2 regions of the Cellulosimicrobium sp. TH-20 genome follow, and region 2 is predicted to be linked to the other one. Evidence: predicted binding sites of a transcription regulator. Region 2 holds the regulator's gene; the other holds the start of a gene.
What was found. The regulator HspR, encoded in region 2, represses chaperone genes until heat shock. The targets are predictions, from matches to a motif close to AAGTTGAGTCNNNNNGACTCAACTT.

Region 1 (3,205 bases), 1.1 Mb from region 2:
GGTGAGCTGGCCGCCCTCCTCGTAGCCGACGTACCCCGGGGGCGCGCCGACGAGCCGGGCGACCGAGTGCTTCTCGGAGTACTCGGACATGTCGATGCGCACCATGGCGCGCTCGTCGTCGAAGAGGAAGTCGGCGAGCGACTTCGCGAGCTCCGTCTTGCCGACGCCCGTGGGGCCGAGGAAGAGGAACGAGCCCGTGGGGCGGTCCGGGTCGGCGACGCCCGCGCGCGAGCGGCGGACGGCGTCGGACACCGAGCGGACGGCGGCCTGCTGGCCGATGAGGCGCTCCCCGATGACCTCCTCCATGTGCAGGAGCTTCTCGCTCTCGCCCTGGAGCATGCGGCCGGCGGGGATGCCCGTCCACGCGGACACGACCTCCGCGATCTCGTCGGCGCCGACCTTGTCCGCGATCATCGGCGCGGCCTCGGGGCCGGACGCGGCGAACGCGTCGTCGGCCTGCTCGGCCGCCTCGGCCTCGTCGAGCTCGCGCTGCACCTGCGGGATCTCGCCGTACTGCAGCCGGCCCGCGGTCTCGAGGTCGCCCTCGCGGATCGCGCGCTCGACCTGGACGCGCAGCTCGTCGAGCTTGGCGCGCAGGTCGCCGACGCGGTTGTGGCCCGCCTTCTCGGCCTCCCACCGCGCGGTGAGCGCGGCGAGCTCCTCACGACGGTCCGCGAGGTCGGCGCGCAGCTTCTCGAGCCGTTCGAGCGACGCGGGGTCGGTCGACTCGGACAGCACGACCTCCTCCATCTCGAGGCGCGTGACGGCGCGCTGCAGCTCGTCGATCTCGATCGGCGAGGAGTCGAGCTCCATGCGGAGCCGCGACGCCGCCTCGTCGACGAGGTCGATCGCCTTGTCCGGGAGCTGGCGGCCGGTGATGTACCGGTCGGAGAGCGACGCCGCCGCGACGAGCGCCGAGTCGGCGATCGTCACCTTGTGGTGCGCCTCGTACCGCTCCTTGAGGCCGCGCAGGATCGCGACCGTGTCCTCGACGGAGGGCTCCCCGACGAACACCTGCTGGAACCGGCGCTCGAGCGCGGGGTCCTTCTCGATGTACTCGCGGTACTCGTCGAGCGTGGTCGCGCCGACGAGGCGCAGCTCGCCGCGCGCGAGCATGGGCTTGAGCATGTTGCCCGCGTCCATGGCGCCCTCGCCGCCCGCGCCCGCCCCGACGACCGTGTGCAGCTCGTCGATGAACGTGACGACCTCGCCGTCGGAGGACTTGATCTCCTCCAGGACGGCCTTGAGGCGCTCCTCGAACTCGCCGCGGTACTTCGCGCCCGCGACCATGCTCGCGAGGTCGAGCGACACGAGGCGCTTGCCCTGGAGCGACGTCGGGACGTCGCCCGCGACGATGCGCTGCGCGAGGCCCTCGACGACGGCCGTCTTGCCGACGCCCGGCTCGCCGATGAGCACCGGGTTGTTCTTGGTGCGGCGGCTGAGCACCTGCACGACGCGCCGGATCTCGGAGTCGCGCCCGATGACGGGGTCGAGCTTGCCCTCGGCCGCGCGCGCCGTGAGGTCGGTCCCGTACTGCTCGAGCGCCTTGTAGGTGCCCTCGGGGTTGGGGCTCGTCACGCGCGCGCTGCCCCGGACGGCGGGCAGCGCGGAGCGCAGGGCCTCGGCCGTGGCACCGGCCTGCTGGAGGATCGTCGCGGCCTGCGACGACCCGGCCGCGATCCCGAGGAGCAGGTGCTCCGTCGAGACGTACTCGTCGCCGAGCGCCTGGGCCTCCTTCGCGGCGGCGTCGAGCGCCGCGGACGTGGCACGCGACGGCGTCGGCTGCGCGACGGCCGAGCCGCTCGCGGTGGGCAGCGCGACGAGCGCCGCGCGCACCTTCTGCCCGACGGCCTGCTTGTCCGCGCCGACGGCGTCCAGGAGCCCGACGGCGACACCGCCCTCCTGCGTGAGCAGCGCGGCCAGGAGGTGGGTCGGCTCGAGCTGCGGGTTGCCGGCGGCCGACGCGGTCTGGATCGCCTCGCCGATCGCCTGCTGCGACATCGTGGTGAACTTCGTTTCCATAGGTGCTCCGATGTGATGCCTCGAAAATCTGGTCTGACCAGTGGAACGACTCCTAAGTTGAGTGTATTCCGCTCAACTTCGTTCGGCACTCCCGGACGACCGCTCGCCGTCCTCGCACGCCCTCGGAGCGGATGAAGTCCGGCCGCATTCCGTCTCAAAACGGCATCGACCCTCGCCCCGGGCGACGATCCGCGACATGCTGGGCGGGTGAACTCCTCACCCTTGCGCAGACGACTCGGCCTCGGTGCCCTCCTCGCCACCCTCGCACTGTTCCTCACGGGGTGCATGAGGATGGACATGGCCATCACCCTCAACGAGGACGACACGTTCGACGGCAGCGTCGTCATGGCGTTCTCGGACGAGGTCGCCGAGTCCATGGGCTCGGACCCCCAGGAGCTCTGGGACCAGATGGGCTCCGAGATGGAGTCCGAGATGCCGGAGGGCGCGACGCAGGAGCCGTACGCGCAGGACGGCTACACCGGCACCAAGATCACCTACGCCGACCAGCCGATCGCGCAGCTCGATACCGGCGCCGCCGACTCGATCTCCGTCACCCGCGAGGGCGACGACTACGTCGTGAGCGGCTCGATGGACATGACGGGCGAGGAGTTCAACCCGGACACGGGTGACGCGGCGACCGACGAGATGTCGCGGCAGATGATGGAGGGTCTCGACATCAAGATCGCCATCACGTTCCCCGGCGAGGTGGCGGAGTCCAACGGTGAGGTCGACGGCAACACCGTGACGTGGACGCCGGTGGTCGGCGAGGTCAACGAGATGACGGCGCGCGGCTCGGCCGTGCCCGGCGGCTCCGCGGGCTCGGGGACGGACGAGGGCACGGACGAGGGGACCGACGACGGCGCGACCGCGCCCGACGCCGAGAGCTCCGACGGGTCCGGCTCGTCGGCGTGGATCTGGTTCCTGGTCGGCGGCCTCGTGCTGCTCGGCATCATCGGCCTCGTGCTGTGGCTCGTGCTCCGCTCCAAGCCCGGCACGCAGGACGGCCAGGGCACCGGCTTCCCGCAGGGCGGGTACCCCGGCCAGCCCGGACAGCAGGGCGTCTACGGCGCGCCGGGCCAGTACCCGGGCCAGCCCGGCCAGCAGGGTCAGTACCCCGGCCAGCAGCCGTACCCGGGCCAGCAGGGCCAGTACCCCGGGCAGGGCCAGCAGGGCCAGTACCCCG
Region 2 (3,205 bases):
TCGCTCGAGAAGTTCGGGATCGAGCGCTACGGCGCGGTCGGGGACGAGTTCGACCCCACCGTCCACGAGGCGCTCATGCACCAGCCCGACCCCGAGGCCACCGCCACCACGGTGAACCTCGTCATCGAGCCGGGCTACCGGATCGGGGAGCGGGTCGTGCGCGCCGCGCGCGTCTCGGTCGTCGGCCCGCAGTAGCCACCCCTTCCTCGTGCCCGACGGCGCGGGCGCACCTCCCGCGCGGAGGTGCGCTCCGCCGTCGGGCACGCGAGGATCACCAGCAGCAGACCCACCGGCAGCAGCCACGGAACGAAGGACCAGGACCACGACCACCGACAGGAGGGAGGCGCCGTGACCGGACAGGACTGGATGGAGAAGGACTTCTACGCCGCGCTCGGCGTCCCCAAGGACGCCGACGACGCCGCGATCAAGAAGGCCTACCGCAAGCTCGCCCGCAAGTACCACCCTGACCAGAACCAGGGTGACGCGAGCGCCGAGGCCAAGTTCAAGGAGATCGGCGAGGCGTACGCCGTGCTGTCGGACCCCAAGGAGCGCGAGCAGTACGACGCGATCCGGGCGATGGCGGGCGGCGGCGCGCGCTTCTCCGCGGGCCCCGGCGGTGCCGGGGGAGCGGGCTTCGAGGACGTCTTCGGCGGCATGTTCGGCGGCGGCGGGGGCCCGGGCGGCACCCGGGTGCGCTACTCGACCGGCGGCCAGGGCGCGGGCGGGTTCGAGGACATCCTCGGCTCGATGTTCGGCGGCGGCGCGGCGGGCCAGCAGTTCGGCGGCCCCCGCCCCCGTGCGGGCGCCGACCTCGCGGCCGCCACGACCCTGCCGTTCCGGCAGGCGGTCGAGGGGTCGACCGTGACGTTCACCGTCGACGGCCGCACGGTCACCACGCGCATCCCGCCGGGCGTCCGCGACGGCCAGAAGATCCGGCTGCGCGGCAAGGGCCGCCCCGGCACGGCGGGCGGGCCCGACGGCGACCTCGTCGTCACCGTGCACGTCACCCCGCACCCGGTGTTCTCGCTCGACGGGAACAACCTGCGGATCACGGTCCCGGTGACGTTCCCCGAGGCCGCGCTCGGCGCCACCATCGCCGTCCCGACGCTCGACGGCTCGACCGTCAAGGTCAAGGTGCCGGCCGGCACGCCCTCGGGGCGCACGCTGCGCGTCCGCGGCCGCGGCGTGAAGACCGCGAAGTCGACCGGCGACCTGCTCGTCACGGTCCAGGTCGCCGTGCCGCAGAAGCTCTCGAAGGCCGCGCGCGAGGCCGTCGAGACGTTCGCCGCCGAGACCGCCGGCCAGGACGTGCGCGCCGACCTGGTCCGCCAGGCCGCGGAGTGAGGGGGGCGACCATGATGCTCCAGCAGGAAACTCATCATCTCTCGATCGGTGGGGACTCGGGCGGCGTCGGACGCGCTCCCGCGAGCGACGTCGACCAGGACGCGCCCGTCCTCGTCATCTCGCAGGCGGCCGCGCTCGCGGGCATGCACCCGCAGACGCTGCGCCAGTACGACCGCCTCGGCCTCGTGGTGCCCCGCCGCACCGCGGGCCGGGGGCGGCGGTACTCGCTGCGCGACGTCGCGAAGCTGCTCGAGGTGCAGCGCCTCAGCCACGACGAGGGCATCAACCTCGCGGGCATCCAGCGGATCCTCGCCCTCGAGTCCCAGGTCGAGCGGCTCGAGCGGCGCATCGAGGCGCTCTCGGCGCGCGTCGAGCCGGGCGGCCGCGTGTTCGCCGCCGCGGCGAGCGGCGACGTCGTCGTCGTGCCGCGCGGGCGCAGCGTGCGGCGCGGGGTGGAGGAGGCCCTGCGCGAGACGCTCGTCGAGCACGGCGAGGCGCGCGCGCTCGTCATCTGGCGGCCCCGGGCCGACGGCACCGACAACTGACCTGCGACGCGGCATTTCCGCAAGAATGCCGTGCGCTAATTGCTGCGCATTCCTGCATTTCTAAGCAAGGCCTTCCTTGCTATACACCGAGGAATTCCGGGAATACCGTGGAACGCGGAGACCGACCCACGGCGGGTCCTCGGAGACAGGAGATCGCGATGAGCAGCCTCACGGAGATGCCCCAGGTCGTCGAGTGTTCCATCGACGGCTGCGGCTACAACCACGACCACGGGTGCCACGCGGGCGCCGTGACCATCGCCGGTCACACGGGCGACGCCGAGTGCGCGACCTTCATCCCGCTGGGCACGAAGGGCGGGCTGGAGAAGGTGCTCGCGCACGTCGGGGCCTGCCAGCGCACGGAGTGCGTCCACAACGCCTCGCTCGAGTGCTCCGCGCCGTCGATCCGCGTCGGGGCGGGCGCGTCCGGCGAGGACCGGGCCGACTGCCTCACCTTCACGCCGCGCTGACGCGCGGTCGCCGCCTTGCTCGCGGGCGGTCGGTCACCCGCCGGCCGCAGACGCCCCCGGACGCCCCGGACCACGTGCTCGCCCGCGTGGGACGGGGCGTCGTCGTGTCAGCGCTGGAGCGTGTCGAGGAGCTGGACGGCCGCCGTGTGGGTGCGGGGGAGCGGTTCGAGCCAGACGCGCGGCGGCCGGCGCAGGATGGCCGTGACGCCCAGCGCGAGACCGGTGCGCTCGATGTTGTGGCGGAGCACGGTGCGCACCATCGCGTCGTCCGCGTCCCGCTCGCCGAGCACGACGAAGAGCCCGTTGCCGATCGAGGCCATGGGGTGGCCCTCGCCGAACGTGTGGGTGAGCGCGCGGCCCATCGCCGCCGAGCGCGCGAACCGCTGCCATCCCGTCAGGTCGTCGAGCGCGACGTCGACGACGAGCAGCCCGTGGGTCTGGGTCGCGTCCAGGCCCGCGCGCTCGGCCGCGCCGTACGTCTCGCGGAGCCGGTGCACCAGGTACTGCGTCGTCGCGAGGCCGGACTCCGGGTCCAGGACCTCGGGTGTCACGGGGCTGGCCTCGTACCCCTCGGACCAGCCGACCGCCACGCCGCGGACCAGGTCGACGACCGGCTCGCGGTCGTGGGCGCGGTACAGGCAGACGACGTCGTCGATGGCCTCGCCGATCCCGACCCCGGCCTCCGCGCGGACGCGGCCGAGCCGCTCGGCGGCGGGCGTCGTGTCCCGCTCCTCGCACAACGCCTCGACGAGCGCGTCGACGGCAGGGTGGTACCAGTCGCCCGGCCGTAGCCAGACGCTGTCGGCGCTGGCGCGCCGCCACCGCTCGCGCACGGCGTCGGTCGCGGGC

Region 1: clpB (ATP-dependent chaperone ClpB) is a predicted target of HspR. The motif match lies at 2,077-2,101, and genes of this name have one in related genera.

What each region holds. Positions count from the first base shown of each region.
Region 1 is NZ_CP020857.1:279,838-283,042, forward strand. It holds gene clpB (ATP-dependent chaperone ClpB) at 1-2,022, opposite strand, end outside; gene B8281_RS19380 (hypothetical protein) at 2,320-3,205, shown strand, end outside.
Region 2 is NZ_CP020857.1:1,421,395-1,424,599, forward strand. It holds gene grpE (nucleotide exchange factor GrpE) at 1-195, shown strand, start outside; gene B8281_RS06325 (DnaJ C-terminal domain-containing protein) at 349-1,344, shown strand; gene B8281_RS06330 (heat shock protein transcriptional repressor HspR) at 1,488-1,889, shown strand; gene B8281_RS06335 (DUF1540 domain-containing protein) at 2,048-2,356, shown strand; gene B8281_RS06340 (hypothetical protein) at 2,464-3,205, opposite strand, start outside.